DNA from 4 places in the Mangrovibacter phragmitis genome. Region 1 is predicted to be linked to each of the others. Evidence: predicted binding sites of a transcription regulator. Region 1 holds the regulator's gene; each other region holds the start of a gene.
What was found. The regulator PurR, encoded in region 1, represses purine synthesis genes. The targets are predictions, from matches to a motif close to CANGCAAACGTTTGCNTG.
Positions count from the first base shown of each region.

Region 2: purH (bifunctional phosphoribosylaminoimidazolecarboxamide formyltransferase/IMP cyclohydrolase) is a predicted target of PurR. The motif match lies at 3,940-3,957, and genes of this name have one in related genera.
Region 3: purE (5-(carboxyamino)imidazole ribonucleotide mutase) is a predicted target of PurR. The motif match lies at 3,315-3,332, and genes of this name have one in related genera.
Region 4: gltS (sodium/glutamate symporter) is a predicted target of PurR. The motif match lies at 1,964-1,981, and genes of this name have one in related genera.

Region 1 covers NZ_CP134782.1:1,125,514-1,133,233, reverse strand. The annotation lists gene rnt (ribonuclease T) at 1-511, shown strand, start outside; gene MPHASIOC01_RS05435 (Grx4 family monothiol glutaredoxin) at 597-941, opposite strand; gene MPHASIOC01_RS05430 (C40 family peptidase) at 1,272-2,111, shown strand; gene sodB (superoxide dismutase [Fe]) at 2,233-2,814, shown strand; gene MPHASIOC01_RS05420 (MFS transporter) at 2,879-4,045, opposite strand; gene MPHASIOC01_RS05415 (YnhF family membrane protein) at 4,314-4,403, opposite strand; gene purR (HTH-type transcriptional repressor PurR) at 4,696-5,721, shown strand; gene punR (DNA-binding transcriptional activator PunR) at 5,718-6,647, opposite strand; gene punC (purine nucleoside transporter PunC) at 6,755-7,720, shown strand, end outside.
Region 2 covers NZ_CP134782.1:5,402,814-5,410,533, reverse strand. The annotation lists gene hupA (nucleoid-associated protein HU-alpha) at 1-96, shown strand, start outside; gene MPHASIOC01_RS25925 (DUF1481 domain-containing protein) at 110-808, shown strand; gene purD (phosphoribosylamine--glycine ligase) at 890-2,179, opposite strand; gene purH (bifunctional phosphoribosylaminoimidazolecarboxamide formyltransferase/IMP cyclohydrolase) at 2,194-3,783, opposite strand; rRNA gene MPHASIOC01_RS25910 (16S ribosomal RNA) at 4,403-5,944, shown strand; tRNA gene MPHASIOC01_RS25905 (tRNA-Ile) at 6,020-6,096, shown strand; tRNA gene MPHASIOC01_RS25900 (tRNA-Ala) at 6,210-6,285, shown strand; rRNA gene MPHASIOC01_RS25895 (23S ribosomal RNA) at 6,447-7,720, shown strand, end outside.
Region 3 covers NZ_CP134782.1:4,233,216-4,240,935, forward strand. The annotation lists gene folD (bifunctional methylenetetrahydrofolate dehydrogenase/methenyltetrahydrofolate cyclohydrolase FolD) at 1-187, shown strand, start outside; gene ybcJ (ribosome-associated protein YbcJ) at 187-399, shown strand; gene cysS (cysteine--tRNA ligase) at 499-1,884, opposite strand; gene ppiB (peptidylprolyl isomerase B) at 2,060-2,554, shown strand; gene lpxH (UDP-2,3-diacylglucosamine diphosphatase) at 2,557-3,279, shown strand; gene purE (5-(carboxyamino)imidazole ribonucleotide mutase) at 3,415-3,924, shown strand; gene purK (5-(carboxyamino)imidazole ribonucleotide synthase) at 3,921-4,988, shown strand; gene MPHASIOC01_RS20585 (porin) at 5,096-6,250, opposite strand; gene ybbP (putative ABC transporter permease subunit YbbP) at 6,511-7,720, opposite strand, start outside.
Region 4 covers NZ_CP134782.1:5,676,473-5,684,192, reverse strand. The annotation lists gene MPHASIOC01_RS27280 (AsmA family protein) at 1-326, opposite strand, end outside; gene MPHASIOC01_RS27275 (uracil-xanthine permease family protein) at 511-1,911, opposite strand; gene gltS (sodium/glutamate symporter) at 2,136-3,341, shown strand; gene recG (ATP-dependent DNA helicase RecG) at 3,390-5,471, opposite strand; gene trmH (tRNA (guanosine(18)-2'-O)-methyltransferase TrmH) at 5,476-6,165, opposite strand; gene spoT (bifunctional GTP diphosphokinase/guanosine-3',5'-bis pyrophosphate 3'-pyrophosphohydrolase) at 6,172-7,720, opposite strand, start outside.

The DNA.
Region 1 (7,720 bases):
TTCAACTGACCAGACTCTGCATTTCCATGTCGAGCCGTTCGAGGGTGCCATTCTTAACCCGGAAGCACTGGCTTTCACAGGTATCGACCCTCACAACCCATTGCGCGGTGCGGTTACAGAGTATGAGGCGCTGCACGCTATTTTTAAAATGGTACGTAAGGGAATCAAGGAACAGGGGTGCTCGCGGGCTATCATCGTGGCGCACAATGCTAATTTTGATCACAGTTTTTTAATGGCGGCGGCAGAACGTAGCTCACTTAAACGCAACCCGTTTCACCCATTTGGTACATTTGATACCGCTGCACTCAGCGGCCTGGCGTTAGGCCAGACTGTGCTTGCTAAAGCCTGTCAGACTGCAGGCATCGCATTTGATAACGCTCAGGCGCACTCCGCCTTGTATGATACTGAACAAACAGCCCTACTGTTTTGTGAAATCGTGAATCGCTGGAAACGCCTCGGTGGCTGGCCTGTGGTACTGCCGCAAGATACAGCAGAGAGCGGGCAGGTGTAACGTTCTCCAGACTCTGGCGACATTTCTCAGACTACGGGCATTAAAAAGGCGACACTGCGTCGCCTTTTTATTTGCGGGTAATTAATTACTCGCTCTGGCTGTCTTCGCGGTGGCGCTCTGCTGTTTCTTTAATCAGCGACTGCAACTCACCACGCTGGTACATTTCAATCACGATATCGCAACCGCCAACCAGTTCACCTTCTACCCACAATTGAGGGAATGTCGGCCAGTTAGCGTATTTCGGCAACTCGGCGCGGATATCCGGGTTTTGCAAAATATCAACATAAGCGAAGCGCTCACCACAAGCGGATAACGCCTGCACCGCTTGTGCGGAAAAGCCGCAACTTGGTAATTTAGGGGAGCCTTTCATATAAAGCAGGATTGGGTTTTCAGCTATCTGGCGCTGAATTTTTTCAATTGTAGAGCTCATTATCTTACTTCCTCAAAGCGGCAGGAAGGCATTGCTGGTCACAGTAAACAGGCCACAAAATCATGGTCTGCGCTGTCTTACCTGGCCGACAATACCGAAACCGTTAAACATGCTTTAAGGATAACAGTTTTCTCAAACAGAGAATACCCTGCGCCAGGTCAAACACTGGTCAGATAAACGTCATTTTGGTTATTTTTTTCGCGCATGAACACAAAAGCGCAAGGCAATATAAAAAGATTATTAACATTATCGTCTTATCTATATTAGAATCCTTTGGTTTAATCATTTTATGGCAGGCATGCAGCCTGCATTTTCAGGGGACTCAGACGAGTGGCGCGGATAAGCAAACTCTCTATTTCGTTCTGTGCACTGCTAATAACCTTGCCATGGACGCCTTCAACTCAGGCGTCGGAACATACCCGCCATTCGGCTTTGCAGAAGGCGCACCACAGCAATGTTATTCCCAAACACAGCAGCAAAAAAACCAGTACCCACAGCACCAAATCCACTAATCGTAAAACCCACAGTGTTTCGGCTTCTGCCAAAAAGCCAGTAATAAAAACCACCAGGCACACCACACATACAGCTAAAAATCATACCCGGGCCACGGTTCGTCAGGGCAGGTCTTCTCGCCTGGTGCGCAATGAAGTTCAAATGGAAACGGTGTGGACAGAGCAGTGCTCACGGGCACGCAAAGGCCATAAAAAACATTGTGTGAAGGTAAAAACAACACGTCCGCTAACAACCGCAGCACATAAGAAAGTGTTACGGGCCAAAACTGCAGCTATATCTACCCTAATGAATCAGATTGGCAAACCCTATCATTGGGGAGGCAGTTCCCCACGTACTGGGTTTGACTGCAGCGGTTTGGTCTACTATGCCTACAAAGATTTAGTTAAATTCCATATTCCGCGTACCGCCAATGAAATGTATCACCTGAGAGACGCAGCCCCTGTTGAGCGAGGGGAACTACAAAGTGGCGATTTAGTGTTCTTTCGTACTGAAGGCCGGGGTAGTGCAGACCACGTAGGCGTGTACATTGGGGGTGGAAAATTTATTCAGTCTCCGCGTAGTGGGCAGGACATCCAGATAACCTCCCTGAGTGAAGATTACTGGCAGCGCCATTATGTAGGTGCGCGCCGGGTAATGACGCCAAAAACCCTGCGATAAAATCTTGCCTGCTTTTTTGGAGCAGGCAAGGCATTCTTTTTATTCTAGTTTTATATTGGTAACATAAAGCCTTATAAAGTGTGTTATTTTTGTTAAGTACACAATAACAAGGAGTGAAGCAATGTCATTTGAATTACCTGCATTACCGTATGCAAAAGATGCGCTTGAACCGCACATTTCTGTGGAAACACTGGAATACCACTACGGTAAACATCATCAAACTTACGTGACCAACCTGAACAACCTGGTTAAAGGTACCCCTTTCGAAGGCAAGTCCCTTGAAGAGATCATCTGCTCTTCTGAAGGTGGTGTGTTCAATAATGCAGCTCAGGTCTGGAACCACACTTTCTACTGGAACTGTCTGGCACCTAACGCAGGTGGCGAACCGACTGGTGCAATTGCTGATGCCATCAATGCTGCTTTCGGTAGCTTTGCTGATTTTAAAGCAAAATTTAACGATGCCGCAGCTAAGAACTTTGGTTCTGGCTGGACCTGGCTGGTTAAACAGGCAGATGGTAGCCTGGCTATCGTTTCCACCTCTAACGCCGGTACACCGCTGACTGCAGGTGCGACACCGTTACTGACTGTTGATGTGTGGGAACACGCCTATTACATTGACTACCGTAATTCTCGCCCTAACTACCTGGAGCACTTCTGGGCTCTGGTAAACTGGGAATTTGTTGCGAAAAATCTCGCTGCATAATCGCGGTAACGATAAAAAAGCGAAGCTCGTGCTTCGCTTTTTTTTTGACCGAAAAAGTGTGAACTTAGTCAACTGTGTCACAAACACGGTTATCCACCTGGCGGTTAATCAATACCAGTAACAACCCTGTCGCAGCAACTACTGCGCCCATAACGGGTACCGTACTGTAACCCAGGCCTGCAGTTATTACCCCCCCACCAGCTGCAGCTCCCAGCGCATTCCCCAGATTAAAAGCGCCGATATTAACAGATGAAGCAAGGCCCGGAGCTTCACTGGCAACACGCATAACTCGCATCTGCAAAGGCGGAACCACACCAAATGTTGCAGCCCCCCAAACAATCATCATCAACGCGGCACCGGCATAGCTTTTACCCACCCAGGGCACCAGTGCCATACTGGTAATCAGTAGCACCAGGAAACCAATCAGCGTGCCTGTCACTGATTTATCCGCTAACCGCCCACTCCAATAATTCCCAATAGAAAAGCCAACACCGACAAGCACCAGCATGGCCGTGACAAACCCGGGTGTTGCGCCTGTAATAGTTTCAAGTACGGGAGCAATGTAGGTGTACAGCGTGAACATCGCGCCAGCACCCAGGACAGTTGTGAGCAGTGCTGCCAGTACCTGAGGTCGGACAAGAACCTTCAGTTCCTTCGCCACATCAGGCTTGTGGCCCTGAATGCCAGCCGGAATTGTCATAAACAAACTGAACATGGCTACCAGCCCCAGCGCACCAATCCCCAGGAAAGCCATACGCCAGCCAATATACTGTCCAAGCCAGGTTGCCGCCGGCACCCCACCGATATTGGCAATCGTCAGCCCCATAAACATCGTTGCGACAGCACTGGCCTGTTTATTCGCGGGGACAACACTGGCAGCCACCACAGCCCCCAGGCCAAAAAATGCCCCATGGTTCAGGCTGGTTATCACACGGGCAAACATCAACATGCCATAATCCGGAGCCACAGCAGAGAGCACATTACCCAAAGTAAAAATACTCATCAGAAAAACCAGGGCATTTCGCCGTGAATAACGCGACAACAACAGTGTCATCAAAGGGGCGCCAATCATTACCCCAACGGCATAGGCGCTAATCAGCATCCCGGCTGCGGGAATCGAAACATGCACACCTTCGGCAATAACAGGTAACAGCCCCATAGGTGAAAACTCAGTGGTACCAATCCCAAAAGCGCCTACTGCGAGAGCGAGTAATGGAAAATTGACTTTCATCACTACCTCAATTTTTAGCCAGCGCAAAGCAACGCAGGCACAGACAAAAAAGATGAAAACATGATGTCAGTCACACTTCGTTTTGAAAAGTGGCAATAGTGATAATAGAGTTTTGCTAAACGGTAAAGAATCAGTGCTGCAGGTAGTATCGGGGCAGAAAGGGAGAAAAACGCAACAGCCAGGCGATAGTGTATTAGTTGTCAGTAAGGCACAAAACTAACAACGCCACCGCCTGGGCAACGATAACTGTGTAAAAACAGTACAGGCCTTAATGCAGGATGGCAATCAGCGCCGTTGCAACAATCAGACCTAAGGTAATAACAGTCGTAGTCAGTGAATATCTCAATTCAGTTGGCATGATTAATTCCTTATTCCCTGTAAAAAGTGGGTGTAGATCATTTTTACACAGTTTGGCCGTAAAATCCTTAAAGATTTAGTTTGATATGTGCTTTAGCACTTCCACTTTTACTCAATATAAGACAAAATCGCACGCTGACTTATTACGTACCGGCCACTATCCCCTCCTTTTCGTTTTATGTCGCAATCCCGGCATGCTGGCAACCCAATTCGTTGCTTACAGGGATAAGCCCAGGCAAACGTTTAACCAATTATATTTCAGGAGTTTAGGGTATGGTCTGGAGTGACATCAAATGGCAACTATAAAAGACGTCGCGAAACGCGCAAACGTTTCCACTACAACCGTATCACACGTTATTAACAAAACGCGTTTTGTTGCGGAAGACACCCGTAATGCGGTGTGGGCAGCAATTAAAGAACTGCACTATTCACCCAGCGCGGTAGCACGCAGCCTGAAAGTGAACCACACAAAATCTATTGGTCTGCTTTCCACGAGCAGTGAGGCCCCCTATTTTGCTGAAATTATTGAAGCGGTTGAGAACAGCTGTTTTGCCAAAGGCTACACACTGATTCTCGGCAATGCGCACAATAATTTTGAAAAGCAGCGAGCCTACCTGTCAATGATGGCGCAAAAGCGCGTTGATGGCCTGCTGGTTATGTGTTCAGAATATCCCCAGGAACTGCTGTCTATGCTGGAAGAGTACCGCCATATTCCGATGGTGGTTATGGACTGGGGTGAAGCACGGGCAGATTTTACCGACTCTGTCATTGATAACGCCTTCGAAGGCGGTTACATGGCTGGCCGGTATTTAATTGAGCGTGGACACCGGGAAATTGGCGTGATATCAGGTCAACTGGAACGCAACACCGGCTCAGGACGGCTTTCCGGCTTCATGAAAGCAATGAGCGAAGCCGGTATCAATGTCCCTGAGTCATGGGTTGTTCACGGCGATTTCGAACCCGAGTCTGGCTACAACGCTATGCAGCAAATCCTTACCTGTCCGCAACGCCCAACAGCTGTGTTTTGTGGCGGAGATATAATGGCGATGGGGGCTATCTGTGCTGCCGATGAAATGGGGCTGCGTGTGCCGCAGGATATCTCGATTATTGGTTACGATAACGTGCGCAACGCGCGTTACTTTACCCCGGCACTGACCACGGTTCACCAGCCCAAAGATTCTCTCGGCGAGACGGCTTTTAATATGCTGCTCGACAGAATTATCAATAAGCGCGAAGAGTCCCAGACTATTGAGGTTCATCCCCGCCTTATTGAACGTCGTTCTGTTGCTGATGGCCCGTTCATGGATTATCGCCGTTAATCATCCTGCGGGAGTTGACCCGGCTCCCGCAACCACTCACTGTTCAGAGTGCCGCTATCTCCCAGATAATCCAGCACCCACTGTAAAGCTGGCGAGGCATCACTTTGCCGCCATGTCAGGCAACAGGCAGAATCGGGGTAAGGATTTTCAAGCCGCAGACTCACCCATTCACCGCGTTCAATAAATGGCTGTGCCATGTGCGCCGGCACCATGCCGATACCGATGCCCTCACTCAGGCAGGCAAAACCACACTGCCAGTCGGGTACCACTATCCGACGCTGATTACTGAGTTGCCAGGTTATCCTTTTAGGCAGTTCACGCGAGGTATCTTCCAGAACCAGAGATGGCCACTGGCGAAGTACGTCATCGCCAATAAAACCTGTCATCTGCGCAAGCGGGTGCGATGCAGCGACCACACAACGCCATGCCATGCTCCCCATATCACGAAAGCCGTACCGCCCACCGACAGGCACAGCCTGTGTCGCGCCAATCGCCAGTTCGACCCGCCCATCTGCCAGCGCATCCCACACACCATTGAACACTTCCGGCCGTACATGCAACTCCACATCCTGGAATTGATGATAAAAATCCTGCACCAACTGACGGGTTCTTGCCGGACGGACAATGGTGTCGACCGCAATAGCCAGTGAACCACGCCAGCCATTCGCTATCTGCTGGCACTGCAGGCGTGTTTCATGCATTTTTTTGATAACACTGCGACCTTCCTGTAAAAAACACCGGCCAGCGGCAGTCAGTTCTACATCTTTATGGCGGCGTTCAAACAGTTCGACCGACAGCCAGGATTCCAGTTGTCGCACTGTATAACTGATTGCCGAAGGTACACGGTGTAACTCCTGGGCAGCGCCGCTAAAACTGCCATTGCGAGCGACGGCATCCACCACTTCAAGTGCATATTCTGACCACATAACCTGCCTGCAAAAATTTTGAAAGGAATAAGCAAATTTTAGCGTTTCACAAAGATGGATGCACTTTTTACACTCACGCCACGAATTTTGTTATATCAGGATTGACCATGAGTACCTCCCGTCTCTTTATTACCTGGCTTGCAGGGCTAAGCATGCTGGGCTTTCTGGCAACCGATATGTACCTGCCAGCGTTTAGTGCCATTCAGGTCTCACTGGGGGCTCCCCCGTCTGCCATCAGTGCCAGTTTGAGTGTGTTTCTCGCCGGTTTCGCTCTGGCCCAGTTAATTTGGGGCCCACTCTCAGACCATTTTGGTCGCCGCCCTGTTTTGTTGACCGGGCTGGTGATTTTTGCACTGAGTTGTGCCGGGATTTTTTTCGTCACTTCACCAACAGCATTTCTGGTTTTGCGGTTTATGCAGGCCGTTGGGGTATGTTGCGCAACAGTAAGCTGGCAGGCACTGGTTACTGACCGTTTCTCCGGGCAACAGGCTAATCGCGTCTTTGCCACCATTATGCCTTTGGTTGCGCTTTCCCCGGCACTGGCTCCTCTTGCCGGTAGCTGGATACTGCGCCATTTTACCTGGCAGGCAATATTCGCCTGTCTGTTATTCATTACACTTTTGCTGATTTTACCCCTCAGGCATTACACCAGTGCACAACGCCCACAACGTACAGCGCATTCTCAACCCACCCTTTACTCCTCTTTGTTGCGTCATCAAGGGTACTGCGGCAATGTCATCATATATGCGGCCTGCTCAGCCAGTTTTTTTGCCTGGCTCACAGGTTCCCCCTTTATTCTTCACCAAATGGGGTTCGGGCCTGAGGCAATAGGACTGAGCTATGTACCACAAACACTGGCTTTTTTGCTGGGCGGTTTTGGTTGCCGTAGTGCACTGAAAAAGTGGCAAGGGCGGCAAATGTTACCCTGGATGCTGGGGATATTTACCGTGAGTGTTGCCACTGTTTTTGGTGTGTCACTGACCACATCGCCTTCTTTGGTCAGCCTGTTGGTACCCTTCTGCCTGATGGCGCTGGCAAACGGTGCAATTTATCCTGTTGTCGTGGCACAGGCC
Region 2 (7,720 bases), 1.5 Mb from region 1:
GGCCGCAACCCGCAAACGGGTAAAGAAATCAAAATCGCAGCTGCAAACGTTCCTGCGTTTGTATCCGGCAAAGCACTGAAAGACGCGGTTAAATAATCGTACTCCTCCAGTGAACAGTTTTATCAGAGGGGCGGTAACGCCCCTTTTGTCATTCTGGCGGCTGTCCTGCTTATTGTTAGCGGGAGGTGTGCTGGTGGGATGCAGTTCCCATAGACATGCTTTACCGCCGTTTACCGCCAGTGGTTATATCGATGAAGGCGGTGCCGTGCGTATCTGGCGTAAAGATAGTGAGAATGGCTCTGTTCATCTGTTGAGTGTTTTTAGTCCATGGCACAATGGCAATACAGCAGTAAATGACTATCGCTGGCAGGGAGATAAACTGGTCTCCATGGTACTGAAAACTGAAGGCGATGCACCACAAACGATCACCGTGCGCTTTGACGCCAATGGTGCGCTTAGTTTCATGCAACGTGAAGTAAATGGCATGAAGCAGCAGCTCTCTAACGAACAAATAGCGCTTGAGCAGTACAATGCTACCCGTATCCGCAAAACCAGTGATGCATTACGTACCGGTAAAGTCGTATTGCATCAGGGGCATTGGAACCAGAATGAAAGCATCACAACTTGTGAAGGCCACGTTTCACGTCCTGAGTTTGATTCTTTTTTCCTGTCCTATATTCAGGACCGTCAGCGGCGTTCTGCGAAGCCGGTGAGTGTTGCCTGGCTCTCTGCGCCAGAAGGCACCCAACTACTGCTTGTCGCCAATAGTGACTTCTGTAGCTGGCAACCCAAAGCCGATACATTCTAGCACTGGTTGTAGTGATTCAACCTTCCAGCCCGTCTGGCAAAAAAAAAGCCACCCGAAGGTGGCCTGTACGTTTTGCAGTGCTTAGTTTTGTTCACGCTCAATGGCGCGGTAACCTATGTCTGAGCGGCTAAAGCTGCCTTCCCAGTGAATGGGTTTCATCAACGCATAGGCATTTACCTGCGCCTGAGCCACCGTGTCGCCCAGTGCAGTCGCGCATAATACACGCCCGCCGTTAGTAACGACGTTTTCCTGGGCATCCAGGCGAGTCCCGGCGTGGAACACTTTCGCATCTGTAGCAGATTCCAGTGGCAGGCCGTGGATAACATCTCCAGTGTTGTAGCTGCCCGGGTAACCGCCTGCAGCAATCACCACACCGAGAGCGGCTCGTTCATCCCACTCAGAAGTTTGCTTATCCAGCACGCCTTCGCAGGCAGCCTGGCACAATGCAACCAAATCGGATTTCATGCGTAACATAATCGGCTGTGTTTCCGGGTCGCCGAAACGGCAGTTGAACTCGATAACTTTCGGGTTACCCTGCTTATCAATCATCAGCCCGGCATATAAAAAGCCTACATAGGTGTTGCCTTCTGCCGCCATGCCTTTCACGGTTGGCCAAATGATGCGTTCCATGGTGCGGTTGAACACTTCATCTGTAACTACCGGAGCCGGGGAATAAGCACCCATACCACCGGTATTCGGGCCGGAATCACCATCACCAACACGTTTGTGATCCTGGCTGGTGGCCATCGGCAATACGTGCTCGCCATCCACCATCACAATAAAGCTGGCTTCTTCACCATCCAAAAACTCTTCAACCACCACCCGGTGGCCGGCATCACCAAAAGCATTGCCTGCCAGCATATCCTGAATGGCCGCTTCCGCTTCTTCCAGCGTCATCGCCACAATCACGCCTTTACCGGCAGCCAGACCATCGGCCTTGATAACAATAGGGGCGCCTTTTTCACGGACATAAGCCAGCGCAGGCTCCACCTCAGTGAAATTCTGGTATTCGGCGGTTGGAATATGGTGCCGTGCCAGAAAATCTTTAGTGAACGCTTTGGAGCCTTCCAGTTGCGCGGCACCTTTGGTGGGGCCAAAAATCGTCAGGCCAGCAGCCTGGAAGGCATCAACCACACCAATCACCAGCGGTGCTTCCGGGCCGACAATTGTCAGGTCAATTTTTTCGTTTTGCGCAAAGCTCAGCAGTGCCGGGATATCCGTTACATTGATATCCACATTCTGTAAAGCCGGTTCGAGTGCGGTTCCTGCATTACCCGGTGCGACAAATACGGTGTCTACCTGGGGGGACTGTGCTGCTTTCCATGCCAGCGCATGCTCGCGCCCACCATTACCAATAATTAATACTTTCATGCGGTGCTCCTGAATTAATGGCGGAAGTGACGCATACCAGTGAAGATCATAGCAATACCGTGTTCATCGGCGGCGGCAATAACTTCTTCGTCGCGAATGGAACCTCCTGGTTGGATAACACAGGTAACGCCTACTGCTGCCGCCGCATCAATGCCATCGCGGAACGGGAAAAACGCATCAGATGCCATGGCCGAACCTTTTACTTCCAGTCCTTCGTCTTCGGCTTTGATACCAGCAATTTTGGCAGAGTAAACACGGCTCATTTGCCCGGCGCCAATACCAATAGTCATATTTTCTTTGGCATACACAATGGCGTTGGATTTCACAAATTTGGCTACTTTCCAGCAGAACAGGGCATCACGCAGCTCTTCGGCAGAAGGCTGGCGTTTCGTGACAACACGTAACTCGCTTTCACCTACCATACCCAGGTCGCGGTCCTGCACTAGTAAGCCACCGTTGACGCGTTTAAAATCAAGGCCTGGCACCCGAGCCTGCCACTGGCCGCAGACCAGTACGCGCACGTTTTGTTTGGCAGCAGTGACTCTCAGTGCTTCAGCGGTTGCTGAAGGGGCAATAATGACCTCAACAAACTGGCGGGATATGATGGCCTGAGCTGTCTTCTCGTCCAGCTCGCGGTTGAACGCAATAATGCCGCCAAAAGCGGAGGTCGGGTCGGTTTTCCAGGCGCGCTCGTAAGCAGCAAGAATATCGTCACCGATTGCTACGCCACAGGGGTTGGCGTGTTTAACAATCACACATGCGGGCTCGTTGAACTCTTTCACACACTCAAGGGCAGCGTCAGTATCGGCAATGTTATTATAAGACAGAGCCTTGCCCTGAACCTGCTCAGCAGTTGCCACGGAAGCTTCTGTTACCTGGCTCTCTATATAGAAAGCAGCCTGCTGATGGCTGTTTTCCCCATAACGCATATCCTGTTTTTTCACAAAGTTCAGATTCAGAGTGCGGGGGAAGCGGCCAGAAGGTTTGTCTGTTTCACCGTGGTATGGCGCCACCATGGTGCCGAAGTAGTTGGCAATCATGCTGTCATAGGCAGCGGTATGCTCGAATGCTTTAATTGCCAGGTCGAAGCGGGTTTCAAAAGTCAGTGAACCGTTGTTGGCATCCATTTCAGTAACAATAGTGGTGTAGTCATTGCTGTTAACCACAATCGCGACATCTTTATGGTTCTTGGCGGCGGAGCGAACCATGGTAGGGCCACCAATATCGATATTTTCAACAGCGTCTTCCAGTGAGCAGCCTTCACGGGCAACGGTCTGGGCAAACGGGTAAAGGTTCACGACGACCATATCAATAGGAGAAATAGCATGCTCTGCCATAATAGCGTCATCCTGCCCACGACGGCCAAGAATGCCCCCATGCACTTTCGGGTGCAGCGTTTTCACTCGTCCATCCATCATTTCCGGGAAACCGGTGTAATCAGAAACTTCGGTTACCGGCAGGCCTGCATCAGCCAGCAAGCGGGCAGTGCCACCTGTGGAGAGCAGTTCAACGCCACGTTGAGAAAGGGCCTGGGCAAATTCGACGATCCCGGCTTTATCAGACACGCTGAGAAGAGCACGGCGTACAGGACGAGGTTGTTGCATGGTGATCAATCCCCTGGATTTCAGTTTATTGCAATTGCAGAAGAGTGTGAGTGCTGCTTTGTTCTATCTATATGTACTGCGATTAATACATCTAATAAAGAAAAGCAGGACTGACACCCTTCATAAAGTGGGTCTGCGAAAACGCGGGTGCATTGTAGCGAAAACGTTTGCGTGACGCTCGCAAAATTTCCTCATCAACAATGATTGTGGATAACTCTGTTGATAAGCAGGTATAAATCCGGGTTTTGCTGGGGAATGCAGCACTCAGTCTTTTTTATGCAAATTTTCTATTGCAGCAAAATCTGAACTCCCTATAATGCGCCTCCATCGACACGGCGGCACGCTTCACTGAGTGCAGTAAGCCGGGGAGATAAAGAGAAAAAATCCTGAAAAATTGGGTTGACTCTGAAAGAGGAAAGCGTAATATACGCCACCTCGCGACAGCAGGCAGAATGCCGGGTCGCACTGCTCTTTAACAATTTATCAGACAATCTGTGTGGGCACTCATAAGCACTGATATCTTAACGTCGAAAGACGCTAAAAATTATCAAGTCTTAAAGAGTGACTAACAGTTAATTCATTACGAATAAACAGTTTAATTCTTTGAGCATCAAACTTTAAATTGAAGAGTTTGATCATGGCTCAGATTGAACGCTGGCGGCAGGCCTAACACATGCAAGTCGAGCGGCAGCGGGAAGAAGCTTGCTTCTTTGCCGGCGAGCGGCGGACGGGTGAGTAATGTCTGGGAAACTGCCTGATGGAGGGGGATAACTACTGGAAACGGTGGCTAATACCGCATAACGTCGCAAGACCAAAGAGGGGGACCTTCGGGCCTCTTGCCATCAGATGTGCCCAGATGGGATTAGCTTGTTGGTGAGGTAACGGCTCACCAAGGCGACGATCCCTAGCTGGTCTGAGAGGATGACCAGCCACACTGGAACTGAGACACGGTCCAGACTCCTACGGGAGGCAGCAGTGGGGAATATTGCACAATGGGCGCAAGCCTGATGCAGCCATGCCGCGTGTATGAAGAAGGCCTTCGGGTTGTAAAGTACTTTCAGTCAGGAGGAAGGTGGTGAGCTTAATACGCTCATCAATTGACGTTACTGACAGAAGAAGCACCGGCTAACTCCGTGCCAGCAGCCGCGGTAATACGGAGGGTGCAAGCGTTAATCGGAATTACTGGGCGTAAAGCGCACGCAGGCGGTCTGTCAAGTCGGATGTGAAATCCCCGGGCTCAACCTGGGAACTGCATTCGAAACTGGCAGGCTGGAGTCTCGTAGAGGGAGGTAGAATTCCAGGTGTAGCGGTGAAATGCGTAGAGATCTGGAGGAATACCGGTGGCGAAGGCGGCCTCCTGGACGAAGACTGACGCTCAGGTGCGAAAGCGTGGGGAGCAAACAGGATTAGATACCCTGGTAGTCCACGCCGTAAACGATGTCGACTTGGAGGCTGTGCCCTTGAGGCGTGGCTTCCGGAGCTAACGCGTTAAGTCGACCGCCTGGGGAGTACGGCCGCAAGGTTAAAACTCAAATGAATTGACGGGGGCCCGCACAAGCGGTGGAGCATGTGGTTTAATTCGATGCAACGCGAAGAACCTTACCTGGTCTTGACATCCAGAGAATCCTGCAGAGATGCGGGAGTGCCTTCGGGAGCTCTGAGACAGGTGCTGCATGGCTGTCGTCAGCTCGTGTTGTGAAATGTTGGGTTAAGTCCCGCAACGAGCGCAACCCTTATCCTTTGTTGCCAGCGGTTAGGCCGGGAACTCAAAGGAGACTGCCAGTGATAAACTGGAGGAAGGTGGGGATGACGTCAAGTCATCATGGCCCTTACGACCAGGGCTACACACGTGCTACAATGGCGCATACAAAGAGAAGCGAACTTGCGAGAGTAAGCGGACCTCATAAAGTGCGTCGTAGTCCGGATTGGAGTCTGCAACTCGACTCCATGAAGTCGGAATCGCTAGTAATCGCGGATCAGAATGCCGCGGTGAATACGTTCCCGGGCCTTGTACACACCGCCCGTCACACCATGGGAGTGGGTTGCAAAAGAAGTAGGTAGCTTAACCTTCGGGAGGGCGCTTACCACTTTGTGATTCATGACTGGGGTGAAGTCGTAACAAGGTAACCGTAGGGGAACCTGCGGTTGGATCACCTCCTTACCTTAAAGATACGGTCTTTTGCAGTGCTCACACAGATTGTCTGATGAAAAGAAAAACGGGCAGTAAAACTTCTGCAGGCTTGTAGCTCAGGTGGTTAGAGCGCACCCCTGATAAGGGTGAGGTCGGTGGTTCAAGTCCACTCAGGCCTACCAAATTTTCCCTGATACGGTGTTGCAAAATGACTCACATACTGAAAAGTATGCTTCGTCATTCTGCGCCTTGTCTCAGTGAAAATTACGGGTAACAGAACGTTGTATGACTCGATGGGGCTATAGCTCAGCTGGGAGAGCGCCTGCTTTGCACGCAGGAGGTCTGCGGTTCGATCCCGCATAGCTCCACCATCCCTGTCCGTTAAAATAGTTCAGAGTGTACTGAATCAGTATGCTGTGAAGTATTATGCTCTTTAAAAATCCGGAACAAGCTGAAAATTGAAACACTGAACAACGCAAGTTGTTCGTGAGTCTCTCAAAACTTACAGCACGAAGACATCTTCGGGTTGTGAGGTTAAGCGACTAAGCGTACACGGTGGATGCCCTGGCAGTCAGAGGCGATGAAGGACGTGCTAATCTGCGAAAAGCGCCGGTGAGGTGATATGAACCGTTATAACCGGCGATGTCCGAATGGGGAAACCCAGTGTGACTCGTCACACTATCATTAACTGAATCCATAGGTTAATGAGGCGAACCGGGAGAACTGAAACATCTAAGTACCCCGAGGAAAAGAAATCAACCGAGATTCCCCAAGTAGCGGCGAGCGAACGGGGAAGAGCCCAGAGTCTGAATCAGCAGGTGTGTTAGTGGAACGGTCCGGAATGGCCGGCGATACAGGGTGAAAGCCCCGTACACGAAAGCGCACCCGTTGTGAGCTCGATGAGTAGGGCGGGACACGTGGTATCCTGTCTGAATATGGGGGGACCATCCTCCAAGGCTAAATACTCCTGACTGACCGATAGTGAACCAGTACCGTGAGGGAAAGGCGAAAAGAACCCCGGCGAGGGGAGTGAAAAAGAACCTGAAACCGTGTACGTACAAGCAGTGGGAGCCCCTTAATGGGGTGACTGCGTACCTTTTGTATAATGGGTCAGCGACTTATATTCTGTAGCAAGGTTAACCGTATAGGGGAGCCGCAGGGAAACCGAGTCTTAACCGGGCGTCCAGTTGCAGGGTATAGACCCGAAACCCGGTGATCTAGCCATGGGCAGGTTGAAGGTTGGGTAACACTAACTGGAGGACCGAACCGACTAATGTTGAAAAATTAGCGGATGACCTGTGGCTGGGGGTGAAAGGCCAATCAAACCGGGAGATAGCTGGTTCTCCCCGAAAGCTATTTAGGTAGCGCCTCGTGAATTCATCTCCGGGGGTAGAGCACTGTTTCGGCTAGGGGGCCATCCCGGCTTACCAACCCGATGCAAACTACGAATACCGGAGAATGTTATCACGGGAGACACACGGCGGGTGCTAACGTCCGTCGTGAAGAGGGAAACAACCCAGACCGCCAGCTAAGGTCCCAAAGTCATGGTTAAGTGGGAAACGATGTGGGAAGGCCCAGACAGCCAGGATGTTGGCTTAGAAGCAGCCATCATTTAAAGAAAGCGTAATAGCTCACTGGTCGAGTCGGCCTGCGCGGAAGATGTAACGGGGCTAAACCATGCACCGAAGCTGCGGCAGCGACACTAAGTGTTGTTGGGTAGGGGAGCGTTCTGTAAGCCGGTGAAGGTGTGCTGTGAGGCATGCTGGAGGTATCAGAAGTGCGAATGCTGACATAAGTAACGATAAT
Region 3 (7,720 bases), 2.7 Mb from region 1:
GGTTGATGTGGGCATCAACCGGCTGGAAAATGGCAAAGTAGTGGGTGATGTGGTGTTTGAAGATGCCGCGGCTCGGGCTGCTTACATTACGCCAGTGCCCGGTGGTGTGGGCCCAATGACTGTCGCGACACTGATTCAAAATACGCTTCAGGCTTGTGAAGAATACCATGATGGAGAAGTACAATAATGGCAACATTTTTTCTGGGTAAACATCCCCATGTTGAACTGTGTGACTTGTTAAAGCTGGAGGGCTGGGCTGAAAGTGGCGCACAGGCCAAAATTGTTATCGCCGACGGCCAGGTTCAGGTAGATGGCGCAACAGAAACCCGTAAGCGCTGTAAAATCGTTGCCGGGCAAACTGTCACTTTCGCCGGTTACAGCGTTACAGTAGCAGCCTGATTGCTGCAGCCAGCAGTTATTCATGTCACAAAGCTGGCAAATACCAAAGGCAAAAAAAGCGGCATAAAGCCGCTTTTTTACCAGTTGAAAAACAAACTGTTATTTCCTGCGCCAGGTGGTTCCCTGCGGGCCATCTTCCAGCACAATACCCATTTCATTCAGGCGGTCACGCGCTGCATCGGCTGCCGCCCAGTCTTTTGCCTTACGGGCATCCAGGCGCTGCTGAATCAGTGCTTCAATTTCAGCCACTTCGCCGTCATCTGCCTGTGCACCACTTTGCAGGAAGGTTTCCGGGTCTTGATCCAGAATCCCGAGGACAGCGGCGATATCACGCAACGCAGCTGCAAGGCCATTAGCAGCAGCCATATCCTCGCTTTTCAGGCGGTTAACTTCCCGGGCCATATCAAACAGTACAGAATAGGCTTCAGGTGTGTTGAAATCGTCATCCATTGCTTCGCAGAAGCGCGCTTTAAAAACTTCACCACCCATAGCAACAGCCGCTTTATCTGTACCGCGTAGAGCAGTATATAAACGTTCCAGAGAAGCACGCGCCTGTTTCAGGTTCTCTTCGCTGTAATTAAGCTGGCTGCGGTAATGCCCGGACATCAGGAAGTAGCGCACTGTTTCTGCATCGTAATATTTCAGTACATCACGCACAGTGAAGAAATTGCCCAGGGATTTGGACATTTTTTCACGATCCACCATAACCATCCCGGAATGCATCCAGTAATTCACATAGTCGCCGTCGTGAGCACAGGTGGACTGGGCGATTTCGTTTTCATGGTGCGGGAACATCAGGTCGGAACCCCCGCCGTGAATATCGAAATGGCTACCCAGATGCTTGCAGTTCATGGCAGAACATTCAATATGCCAGCCTGGACGGCCTTCGCCCCAGGGAGATGCCCAGCTCGGTTCACCTGGCTTGGACATTTTCCACAGCACAAAATCCATGGGGTTACGCTTGGCATCGGCAACATCAACCCGCGCACCCGCCTGGAGCTGTTCCAGGTCCTGGCGGGATAATTGCCCATAAGAGGCGTCTGTCGGCACAGAAAACATGACATCGCCGTTATCAGCAACATAAGCATGCCCGCGCTGAATCAGTTTTTCGACAATCTCGATAATTTCGTGAATATGATGCGTTGCCCGGGGCTCACAGTCAGGCCGCTGAATATTCAGTGCATCAAAATCAGCGTGCATCTCGGTTATCATGCGGTCCACCAGCGCGGTAAAGCCTTCGCCATTTTCCGCCGCACGCTTAATAATTTTGTCGTCAATATCAGTGATGTTACGCACAAAGTTAACATCATAGCCCAGAGAGCGAAGGTAGCGCACCACTACGTCGAACGCGACAAATGTCCGCCCATGGCCAATATGACACAGATCGTAAACAGTTATTCCACACACGTACATGCCAACTTTCCCGGCATGAATGGGTTTAAATTCTTCTTTTTGACGGCTCAGAGTATTGAAAATCTTTAACATCAGCGATTCCATGTATGTGTGTGGTAAAAAAGCAATAATCTATATTACCCCAAAATTCCTTTCTAAAGCAGCATGCATTGCAAGGTGATCGAACCTGATGAGTGTGCTATAACAACGGGCTATTGTGGCCTGCAGCGCAGGCTTAAGCACTACATGGCAGAATAGGATGCACAGCATGGTTACTTTTCATACCAATCATGGCGATATCGTTATCAAAACTTTTGACGATAAAGCACCGGTAACAGTTAAAAACTTCCTGGACTACTGTCGCGAAGGGTTCTACAACAACACGATTTTCCACCGTGTTATCAATGGTTTTATGATTCAGGGCGGCGGTTTTGAACCGGGCATGAAACAAAAAGAAACCAAAGACACCATTCAGAACGAAGCCAATAACGGCCTGAAAAACACCCGTGGCACGCTGGCGATGGCACGTACTCAGGCTCCACATTCCGCTACTGCACAATTCTTTATCAACGTTGTTGATAACGACTTTCTGAACTTTAGTAGCGAAAGCCTGCAAGGCTGGGGCTACTGCGTGTTTGCTGAAGTCGTGGAAGGCATGGATGTGGTGGATAAAATCAAAGCCGTTTCTACTGGCCGCAGTGGTATGCACCAGGATGTACCGAAAGACGACGTAGTAATTGAAAGCGTGACTGTCAGCGAGTAATCGTGGCAACACTCTTTATCGCAGATTTGCATCTGTGCACAGAAGAACCGGCGATTACCGCCGGTTTTCTGCGTTTTCTGGCACAGACAGCACCGCAAGCAGACGCACTGTATATTCTCGGGGATTTGTTCGAAGCCTGGATTGGTGACGATGACCCGGAGCCTCTTCACCAGCAAATAGCCGATGCCATTCGTACCCTGGTGAATCAGGGCGTGCCCGTCTATTTTATTCATGGCAACCGTGATTTCTTGCTGGGCAAAGCATTCGCCCGGCGTAGCGGTATGACATTACTGCCCCAGGAGCAGTGCGTGTCACTGTACGGGCGCCCGGTTATTATCATGCACGGCGATACCTTGTGTACTGATGACCACGCGTACCAGGATTTTCGCCGCAAAGTTCACACGCCCTGGATCCAGCGCCTGTTTCTTGCCCTGCCGCTGTTTATTCGCCGCCATATTGCACGGAAAATGCGCGCCAATAGCCAGCAGGCGAATCAACACAAATCGCTGGCGATTATGGATGTCAACCCACAGGCAGTCCAGGAAGCGTTCACGCGCCATCAGGCGCAATGGCTGGTGCACGGGCATACGCATCGGCCGGCGATTCATGAGCTTGAAGCCAACGGTCAACCTGCATTACGGGCCGTATTAGGCGCCTGGCATACAGAAGGCTCAATGATTCGTGTTACCGCAGAAGAGATGGCTCTGATCCACTTTCCGTTTTAACCCATTTTGTTATGGTTTAATGCCCATTTCACCACTACGCAACCGTTTTCCTTGCCCGCTTTACGTGCTATTCTCTGAGCCCTTCTCCGCAACAGTCTGTCGTTGTTTTGTTTATTCACAGGAGTTTTGAGACGCATGTCTTCCACCCAAAACCCGGCGCGTATCGCCATTGTGATGGGGTCCAAAAGTGACTGGGCTACCATGCAGTTTGCCGCTGAAGTCCTGACTGCTCTGGACGTTCCTCACCATGTGGAAATTGTCTCCGCCCACCGTACCCCCGATAAACTGTTCAGTTTTGCCGAACAGGCACAGGGAAAGGGTTTTCAGGTTATTATCGCCGGTGCTGGCGGTGCTGCGCACTTGCCAGGCATGATTGCAGCCAAAACTCTGGTGCCGGTGTTGGGCGTGCCTGTACAAAGCGCTGCACTGAGCGGTGTGGACAGCCTGTACTCTATTGTTCAAATGCCGAAAGGGATCCCGGTAGGGACACTGGCAATTGGCAAAGCGGGTGCCGCAAATGCCGCGTTGCTGGCGGCTCAAATTTTGGCCCAGCATGATGCCCCACTGCTTGCCCGCCTGGAAAACTGGCGCAAAACGCAGACTGAAGATGTGCTGAACAACCCGGACCCGCGGGAGGCTGAATAATGCAAGTTTGCGTACTGGGTAATGGCCAGCTTGGGCGTATGCTGCGCCAGGCCGGGGAGCCTCTGGGGGTCACTGTCTGGCCAGTTGGCCTGGACGCAGACCCGCAAGCCGTTCCCTGGCAGCACAGTGTTATCACCGCTGAAATTGAACGCTGGCCTGAAACCCCGTTAACCCGCGAGCTGGCAAACCATGCAGCATTTGTTAACCGCGATGTTTTTCCGGTCATTGCTGATCGCCTGACACAAAAGCAATTGTTCGATAAATTGCAGTTGCCTACTGCACCCTGGCAATTGCTCGCCTCTCGGCAGGAGTGGCCTGCAGTCTTTGCCCTGGCGGGTGAACTGGCAATTGTTAAACGCCGCGTGGGTGGCTATGACGGGCGTGGTCAGTGGCGCCTGCGCCCGGGTGAAACAGACAACCTGCCAGTTGAGTGCTACGGCGAGTGTATTGTTGAGAAAGGCATTAAATTCTCTGGCGAAGTATCTCTGGTTGGCGCTCGCGCTAAAGACGGCACCAAGGTGTTCTACCCTCTTACCCACAACCTCCACCAGGACGGGATCCTGCGAGCCAGTGTGGCATTCCCCTCCGCCAGTGCTGAGCAACAGGACCAGGCTGAGTCTATGCTGTCGGCTGTCATGGATGAACTGGGGTATATCGGCGTGATGGCAATGGAGTGTTTTGTGACACCTGCCGGGTTGCTGATTAATGAACTGGCGCCCCGTGTTCACAACAGTGGTCACTGGACACAAAATGGTGCTTCCATCAGCCAGTTTGAACTGCACCTGCGCGCAATACTGGATTTACCCTTGCCGCGCCCGGTGGTCAGCGCGCCTTCAGTAATGATTAACCTGATTGGCACACCTCGTAGTTGGGAGTGGCTCAAATTGCCACTGGTTCACCTGCACTGGTATGAAAAAGAAGTGCGGCCAGGCCGGAAAGTGGGCCATCTGAATCTGTCAGATGCGGATAAAGGGCACCTTTCTGCCTCACTTGAAGCGCTGCTCACGCTTTTACCAGAAGAGTACGCCAGTGGTATTGCCTGGGCACAATTACAGTTGCAGTAACCAATAAGGCTGGTTCAGTTCACAGCCTTTAGTTTACTGGCTGTTAGCAGGAAGTCGCAGGCGTCTGTAGAGTAAAGACAAGCGCACAAGGCGCTTGTCTTTTTTTATCAGAAGTCGTAACGCAGACGAACGAGGTTCATATCACCCAGCGTTTTATCGGTGCTGGAGGTAAATACGTGTTCATAGTCAACACGGAAGCCGTAATCCAGCTGGAAACTAACCCCCAGGCCATTATCAATGCGCTGATAGTTTCGGTCGTTGACATATTCCAGGCGGTCACCCATAAAATACGGCTGAACAGACTGCAGGCCATACTGCCCAACCGGGAATTTGTACCCGGCAAAGTATTCAATCCCCCAGGCGTCACCTGCAAAGTAGTCATTAACAGTGCTCTTTTTCGAGACCAGGAAGTTCTGATACCAGCCACCACCGAAGGAGAAAGTCCAGTTATCCGGTTTCCAGCTCAATGCTGTACCTAAAATATTCTGGTTCTGGGTTTTGCTGTCACCGTTAGAAGGGTCACGCATTTCTGCACGGGTCATGTTCCACGCAGTACCCCATGTCAGGTCTTTAGTGATGTGATAATCCACACCCAGTGAGCCGCCGCCTTTACGTTTATAGCGCAGCCCATTGCCTGGCAAATATTCGTCATCGTCAAACAACCAGGCGCCATACAGGTCAACATTACCAACTGCTTTTTTGTATTTCAGCATGCCGCGTGAACGGTAAGAACCATCGTAGTCGCCATTGATACCGTTACCTGGTGCCTGGGCAAGCATGTCGTAATCCCAGATATCAGTTTTTGCACCAACCACATCATAATAAATACTGTTTTGTTTACCGTAAGTCAGTGTACCCCAGGTAGCACTTTTCAACCCGGTATACAGCATACGGCGGTTAGTATTATTTGCGCCTTTGGCATAATGGTCATCCCAGTTAAATACCGCCGGGATATTAACGCCCAGTTCGTAATAATTTATCCAGCTGATATCATCGAACAGATAATAGTCAGAAGCGAAACGAAAACGTGTCCCGCCATCAAATCCATTACGTTTGTAAGAACCTTTATCACCATCACCTGTCATATTATTAAACTGAGGGCGAATACTCCCACCTACAGTGAAATTTAACCGGCTTAATGGATCCCCTGCTTTTGGATCCTGTTTCAATAACGTAATCTCTGCATGAGCTGGAACCATCATTGCAGTTAATACCACTGCGGTGCTGACTGCCTGCGCCAGCACTGTTATTTTTTTGTTCATTTCTATTCCTTACCAATAGGTGCTAAAACCACTTTAGCAAGGAGAAGATTACCTGCTATTTATTAAATTTTATTTATTAAAATTATCAATCAGTGCTACTGAAAAAAATAATATTATGAATATTTATTACAAAAAATGATAAAAAAAATAAGTATTATCATTTTGTGCGAAGCAAGATAATTAATTCGCATTATTTATCAAAAAAAGAAAAAGCACCCAATAAATAAGTGCTTTTCTTTCACAATCTGTTTTCTTTTTATTTACCCCTGAACTTGCCGATACAGGGCTTTGCCTTTTACCAGACGCACACCCAGCCAGCCGCCAAATAGAGCCAAAACCAGCGCACCTGATACGGGCAGAGCGAGCCATAAACGCCAGTCAGGTGACCAGGGGAAATCAAATACCTGGGTTTGTAGCAAAGCCAGCGCACTTTCGGCCCCTCCTGCGGCAACAATGCCCGCCACCACACCAAGGGTAATAAACTCCCACCATAGTGACTGGCGCAGCAGGTTTTTACCCGCTCCCAAAGTACGGTAGACCAGTAATTCCTGGTGACGCTGGCGCATACCAACCTGCACCTGAGCCAGAAGCAGTAATACACTGCACAGTGTTACCAGCACCACCATCACTTCCAGTGCCCGGCTTACCTGCTGTAATACCATTCCCACCTGGTTTAAAATGGCGCGGATATCCAGCAGGCTCACTGTCGGGAATTCACGGTTAAGTTGTGTCAGCAAGGATTCCCCCTGCTCCCAACGGAAACTGGTAAGCCAGGTTTGCGGCTGATTGTTGAGCGCACCTTCAGGGAAAATAAAGTAGAAGTTCGGCCGCAGGCTTTCCCAGTCGACTTTACGTAAGCTTGATATTGTTGCTGTGAAAGTGTCAGTATCACCAGTAAATGTCAGTTTATCTCCCAGCTTCAAATTCAGCCGTTTAGCCAGCCCTTCATCAACAGACACTTCCCCGGTTGCTGGCGGCCAGTTACCGGCAACAATCGGGTTATGCGCAGGTTTTACACGCTGCCATGTCAGGTTGAGCTCACGGTTGAGTGCTTCATCTTTGTTACTATCAGTGGTATCGCCATTAATTCCGGTTAAACGCGCCCGGACGATGGGATAAAACCGGTCGGGAATAACCTGGTGCTCTGCCAGAAAGCTTTTCATTTCACCTAACTGTTCTGGCGCGATATTTATCAGGAAATAGTTAGGGCTTTCCGGCGGCAACTGCTGTTGCCAGCGATCCAGTAGATCGCCACGCAATACCAATAACAGCGCCAGTAGCATGAAAGAGAGGGAAAAGGCCGCAATCTGGCTCAGCGTTGTCAGAGGCTGGCGCAGCAGACGGTTCACTGCAAGGCGCAGTGATAACACCCGTGTAGTGAAACGCTTTAATATCCACAGGGCCAGCCAGCCTGCCAGACCGCACAGCAATGCCACCACGCAACTTCCCGCCAGAACTGACCACAGCAAC
Region 4 (7,720 bases), 1.2 Mb from region 1:
TTCAGGGTACCGCCCTCTAACAGGATGGTATCCACATGCAGAGGCTCTGAAAACTGCCGTGCACTCAGGCCAATATCCACCTGCTTTGCCACCAGGGTGGCTGAATGGCCCTTTCTGCCAAATGTAACACCAGACAACATGACATGGTCCGGGGAACGCCAGGAGTGCGAAACAGACTGAATTTTTAAATCATAACCTGTGTTGTTATTCACCCAGCGGACAATTTTTCCGGTGCCCCACGGGGTTTGCACCACAAAATACCCTGCAACCAGCACCGCAAAGACGACGAGCAGCAGTGCGAAAATTAACTTTCCTGCGAATTTCATAGTCTTCCATCCTGCGCAGATATCATTCGGGTGTTATGCCTTAAAAATATACAGACCTCAAGGGTGGATATGTGAGGAGTTACATCCGTAAGCAAGGAATGGCGAGAAAACAGGCAGAATGCCGGGAAAACATGTTGGTATTAGCCCGGTTTTGCAACCGGGCTAATACCGAATAACACAGCCGTTATTGTTTTTCTTTTTCTTGCGGGAAAATCAGGTTAAGCAGGATAGCGGTGATCCCACCTGCGGCAATCCCGGAAGAGAGCATATTTTTCAGCCAGTCAGGCGCAAACTGTAGAATCAACGGCTGCTGAGAAACGCCCAAACCCACCGCCAGCGACAATGCAATTATCAGAATGGCACGGCGGTTTAACGGTTCACGAGACACAATTCGGACACCTGAAGCAGCTATGGTGCCAAACATCACAATGGTGGCACCACCCAGAACAGGTTCAGGAATATGTTGTACAAATCCACTCACAGCTGGAAACAGGCCCAAAATGATGAGCATCAGTGCAACCACAAAACCGACATAGCGGCTTGCTACACCGGTTAACTGAATCACTCCGTTGTTTTGCCCAAAGCAGGAGTTCGGGAAGGTATTGAAAATAGCGGAAACCATTGAGTTCAGGCCATTTGCCAGGACACCACCTTTCAGGCGCTTCATGTATAACGGCCCGGACACCGGTTGTTCTGAGACATCCGATGTGGCCGTAATATCACCAATTGTTTCCAGCGAGGTCACCATAAATACCAACATCAGCGGAACCAACAGATTCCAGTCAAAGCCGAGGCCGTAATAAAGCGGCGTTGGAACCATAATCAGCGACTGGTTAGCGGCTGTGGTGTTGTCGGGCAGCATGCCCATAAGCCCTGCAGCAAGGTAGCCGATTGCCATGGCAATCACCAGCGATGCAACCCGTAAATAAGGGTTACGCTGGCGGTTAAGCAGAATAATGACGGCCAGAACTATCCCAGCCAGTAACAGGTTTTTAGGGGAGCCAAAGCTGTGGTCGTTCATGGCAGCGTAACCACCACCAATAGACGTCAGGCCGACCTGAATCAGTGATAACCCGATAATCATGACCACTACGCCGGAAACCAGTGGTGTGATAATGCGCCGGGCAAGGTGCAGAACGCGCGACAGTACCATTTCGGTACAGCTTGCCAGCATCAATGTGCCAAACAGCGCCGCCATCATTGTAGGGATATCCGCACCGCCATTTTTCAGTGCCAGGCCTCCCATAATTAATGGAGATACGAAGTTAAAGCTGGTTCCCTGAATGGATAATAAACCTGAACCGACTGGTCCCCAGGCTTTAATTTGAATGATAGATGCCACACCGGAAGCAAATAGCGACATGCTAATGATGTGTTGAGTATCCGCAGCTGGTAACCCCAGCGCCTGGCAGATTAATAGTGCAGGAGTGATTACCGCGACAAACATGGCCAACAAGTGCTGGCAGGCAGCAAACAAGGTTTGCGGCAAAGGCGGCCTGTCTTCCAGGTGATAAATAAGTTCACTGTTACGCAATGGCTGGGCAACCGTTTGCGCACTTTCTGCTTCTGAATGGCTGGCGGACATTATTGGGATATCTCATGGTGGAAAAGCGGTGATTTTATCGGACTAAATGGTAAAAGCAAACGGTTGCTTTTTGTAACAACGATGTTAATAACGGCAAATCTGGTTTTTATGCTAATCTCTGGCTGTTTTTTAGTTAGAATGATGCGTCTATCCACTTTTTGGTGATATTTCTTATTACAGGACGATAGCGTGCAGCAACTGATGCGCACATGGAGTATTTCAATATGTTTCATCTCGATACCTTATCTACGCTGGTCGCGGCGACCCTTGTCCTATTGCTGGGGCGCAAACTGGTTCAAACCGTACCAATCCTGAAAAAATACACTATTCCTGAACCCGTCGCGGGTGGCTTACTGGTCGCTCTGGCATTGCTATTGCTCAAACTCACAACTGACTGGGAAGTTGAGTTTGATATGTCGTTGAAAGACCCGTTAATGCTGGCTTTTTTTGCCACTATTGGGTTGAATGCCAATATCGCCAGTCTGCGCTCGGGCGGCAAAGTCCTTGGTACATTTTTGATTGTTGTTGTCGGTCTGTTACTAATGCAGAACGCCATCGGTATTGGTATGGCAAAGGTGTTGGGGCTTGACCCGTTAATGGGATTGTTGGCCGGGTCGATTACGCTGTCTGGTGGGCATGGTACAGGTGCTGCGTGGAGTAAACTGTTTACCGAGCGTTACGGGTTTGAAAATGCGACTGAAGTGGCAATGGCCTGCGCAACATTTGGTTTGGTGCTGGGTGGGCTGATTGGTGGCCCGGTCGCACGTTATCTGGTCAAACATTCATCCACACCGGACGGTACTCCGGATGATAACGCTGTACCCACTGCATTCGAAAAGCCAGATATTGGCCGCATGATCACTTCACTGGTACTGGTGGAAACCATTGCCATGATTGCCATTTGCTTGACACTGGGGCGCATTGTCGCTCAGCTGTTGCAAGGGACAGTACTTGAACTGCCTACATTTGTTTGCGTGTTGTTTGTCGGTGTCATCCTCAGTAATACTCTATCTGCTATTGGTTTCTACCAGGTATTTGATCGAGCGGTATCAGTTCTCGGTAACGTCAGTCTTTCCTTGTTTCTTGCCATGGCATTAATGAGCCTGAAATTATGGGAACTGGCTTCTCTGGCATTGCCGATGCTGGCGATTCTGGCGGTGCAGGCACTGTCCATGGCGCTGTATGCTATCTTCGTGACATGGCGATTGATGGGCAAGAACTATGATGCGTCTGTACTGGCTGCCGGGCATTGTGGATTTGGCCTGGGGGCAACGCCAACGGCTATTGCGAATATGCAGGCAATTACTGACCGTTTCGGGCCATCACATATGGCGTTTCTGGTGGTTCCCATGGTGGGTGCATTCTTCATTGATATTGTGAATGCGCTGGTCATTAAGCTCTATTTATTACTGCCAATTTTTGGTGCATAACACATTGCATGTTAAACAATACCCTGCGGTTTTGATAACCGTGGGGTATCAGGCATTAGAATAACGCTCAGTTTCTGGCATCCAGCGCTCAATGAGAGCGAGTGCCTGTTGGGGGTATTTTTCATGAATGTGGCGCGCTACGCGTTGTACTTCCGGTATCATTCTCTGGTCGCGTAACAGGTCTGCGACTTTAAACTCGGCATTCCCGGTTTGCCTGGTGCCCAGTAATTCCCCCGGCCCTCGAATTTCCAGGTCTTTTTGAGCAATCACAAACCCATCGTTACTGTCGCGCAGCACCTGCAAACGCATTTGCGCCGTTTTGGATAACGGTGATTTGTAGAGCAGGACACAATGTGAGGCTACCGCACCACGGCCAACACGCCCTCGTAACTGGTGTAACTGGGCCAGCCCAAGGCGCTCCGGGTTTTCAATGATCATCAGACTGGCGTTGGGAACATCAACCCCAACTTCAATTACCGTGGTAGCAACTAGCAGATGCAGTTTTCCGGATTTAAAATCCTGCATGACCGCCTGCTTTTCTTGCGGTTTCATGCGGCCATGAACCAGACCAACAGATAAATCTGGCAACGTGTTTTTTAGCTCCTCCCATGTCGCTTCCGCTGCCTGGGCTTCCAGTAGCTCAGATTCTTCAATCAACGTACACACCCAGTAAGCCTGACGCCCTTCTTGTGCACAGGCATGGCGAACGCGCTCAATAATATCCGGGCGGCGAGAATCAGGAATGGCAACCGTTGTCACTGGTGTTCTGCCCGGTGGTAATTCATCAATTACCGAGGTATCCAGATCTGCATAGGCTGTCATCGCAAGTGTGCGGGGTATAGGGGTTGCGGTCATAATTAACTGGTGTGGGTGGAAGCCTTGTTTCTCACCTTTTTCCCACAAAGCCAGGCGCTGGTGGACCCCAAAGCGGTGCTGTTCATCAATAATTACCAGAGCCAGGTTATGAAACTCAACCTGTTCCTGGAAAATAGCATGGGTGCCAACAATCATTTGTACCTGGCCGCTGGCGATGGCTTCCTGTTGAGCCTGACGTGCTTTACCCTTCTGTTTTCCCGCCAGCCAGCCCACCTGAATCCCGAGTGGTTCAAACCAGGCTGCAAAGTTAGCTGCATGCTGTTCAGCCAGTAATTCAGTGGGTGCCATTAATGCCACCTGGCACCCATCGGCAATCGCACGTAACGCTGCAAGGGCGGAAACCAGCGTCTTCCCTGACCCGACATCGCCCTGAACCAGACGCATCATCGGTGTATCCTGTGCCATATCCCGCTCAATTTCCGCCACAACGCGTTGCTGCGCGCCTGTGGGAGCAAAAGGGAGCTGGGTGAGAAAGTTATGCTTGAGTGCATCATCTTCAGGCAAAGGGCGTGCGTGATAACGCCGTGCTCCTGCCCTTAACGCCAGCATACTCAGGTTATGCGCCAGTAACTCTTCCATAATCAGGCGGCGCTGAGCAGGATGTTGCCCGGCTTCCAGATCAGCCAGTTGTAATGAAGGCGGGGGGCGGTGGAGTGTGTGCAATGCCTGCTGAAGGCTCAGCATTCCCTGTGCCAGCTCTTGTGGCAATAGCTCTGCAATGGCGCAGCTGTCCAGCAGTTCCAGCGCCTGGTCGGTGAGTTTACGTAGCGTAGCCTGGCGCACACCTTCTGTTGTGGGGTAAACCGGGGTCAGCGTTTCCTGTAATGCAGGCGCACTGGCATCATCCTGTAAACGATACTCCGGGTGAATCATCTCTGCCCCGTGGTTACCGCGCTTTGCTTCGCCATAAGCCAGTACTCGCCGCCCTGTTGCCAGGCTGTTTTTCATTGCTGCATTAAAATTGAAAAACCGCATGGTCAGAATACCGCTACCATCGCTTATCTGGCATACCATCATGCGACGCCTGCCAAATTGCACGGTGCAGTTCAGTACTTCCCCCTCAACGGTTGCGTAAACACCTGGCAGCAAATCCCCTATTGCATAGAGTTGCGTGCGGTCTTCGTAGCGTAACGGGAGATGTAGCAGGAGATCCTGGATGGTATGAAGGCCGATTTTTGCCAGTTTATTGCTCTGGCTGGCACCTACACCAGTCAGTGTACTGAGAGGGATGGCATCCAGCAGGCGGCCTTTCATGGCATTATTCCGCTGACTGCATTCTGGCCCACCAACTGGCCTCTGCCTCTATTTCCCCGGCATGGTTAATCAGCGGGTAGGGCAGGCCTTTGCGTTTGGCGACTTTAGCCAGCACCGGGTAACCACCTTCAAACAAAAGCCGTTGCTGAACGCTGTCTGGCAACATACTGTTTTCCCGTGCATACATACCTGCGTTTTGGCGCTGGCGTTGTGCTTCATACAGAATGAGTGCCGATGCAACAGAAACATTTAACGACTGCACCATGCCAGTCATCGGAATGATAATGTCCTGATCAGCCAGTGCCAGCGCTTCCTGAGTAATGCCTGTTTTTTCCTGGCCCATAAGAATGCAGGTAGGGCGAGTGTAGTCGATTTCCCGAAAATCAACGGCGCTATCTGAAAGATGAGTGGCGAGGATCTGCATGCCACGCGCTTTGAGCGTTGTGACAGCGTTTTGGATAGTGCGGTGCGTTTTAACATCTACCCAGCTATTACTTCCGGCTGCTGTAGACACCGTGGTACGCAACTTGTGCCCAGGCCATACGGCATGAACTTCCTGTACGCCCACGGCATCTGCAGTACGAATGATAGCCGATACGTTATGCGGTTTATGGACCTGCTCCATGCACACAGTCAGGTCTGGCTGGCGGTGGGCGAGCATTTCGCAGATACGCGCATAACGTTGTGGATTCATAAACGCTTAATTTCTGTTGCGGTTAACTTTAATGACGTCCGGCATGACGCGGATTTTGCGCATAATATTAGCCAGATGTACGCGATCCCGGGCTGTCAGGCGAATAAATGCACTGTACACCCGCCCATCTTTCTCTTCAGTATTCAGGCTTTGAATATTAGAACCAGAAGCATTAATCGCAGCGGTCAGGTTAGCCAGAGCGCCCTGGTGGTTGAACATATCCACCTTGATTTCGGTGATAAATTCTTGCTCGGTTTCCTTATCCCACTCAACAGCCATGAATTTTTCTGGCTCTTTCTGGTATCCCTTGATGTTACGGCAGGATTCATGGTGAATAACCAGCCCTTTCCCCGGACTGACATGTGCAATAATTGGGTCGCCAGGAATTGGACGGCAGCATTTTGCAAATGTCACCATCACACCATCAGCGCCTTTTATTGGCAGGTGAGCCCGGTTTTCAGCGGATGGCGCTTGATGCTGTACACTGTTTTCACCGTGAGTCAGATTTTTTGCCACCACAACACTCATGGCGTTACCGAGGCCAATCTCTGCCAACAGGTCATCCAGAGACCCGAGCTTCATGCGTTCCAGTTCCCGTTGCAGATTCTCTGCCGGGATCTCAGCAAGCTTACGGCTCCCACCTAATGCATGGCTTAACAGGCGGCGGCCCAGGCTTACAGAGTCATCACGCTTGAGGTTCTTGAGCGCCTGGCGGATTTTAGCCCGTGCCCGCGAACTGACCACAAAGTTCAGCCATGCGGCATTAGGACGAGCCCCCGGTGCTGTGATGATTTCCACAGTTTGCCCGCTGGAAAGCGGTTGGGAAAGTGGATAAGGCTGGCGGTCTACACGGGCACCGACACAGGCATGACCAATGTCTGTGTGTACCGCATAGGCAAAATCGACGGGGGTGGCACCGGCAGGGAGCTCAACAATACGCCCTTCCGGGGTGAAAACGTAAATCTCATCCGGGAACAGATCAGATTTCACACTTTCGATAAATTCAAACGAGTTACCGGCGCTTTGTTGTAATTCGAGCAGGCTTTGCATCCAGCGCTGAGCCCGAATTTGCGCGGTAGTACTGCTTTCACCATGGCCTTTATAGGCCCAGTGCGCAGCTACCCCCATCTCCGCCATTTGGTCCATATCTTCTGTACGGATCTGGACTTCAACGGGTACACCATGGGGGCCAATCATTGAGGTATGCAATGACTGGTATCCGTTGGCTTTTGGTATAGCTATGTAGTCTTTAACCCGGCCCGGACGGGGTTTATACAGGCTGTGCATCTGCCCCAAAACACGGTAACAGGTGTCCACATCTTTAACGATTACGCGAAAAGCATAGATATCCATGATGGAATGAAAGCGTTGCTCTTTCAGCACCATTTTGCAGTAAATCGAATAAAGGTGCTTTTCCCGGCCACTGACGCGACAGGCTATACCTGCCTCTTGCAACCGCCCTTCAATTTCAGAAAGGATTTTCTGGATCATCTCTTTGCGGTTACCGCGCGCCGCTTTTACCACTTCTTTGATGACCCGATAACGGTTAGGGTAG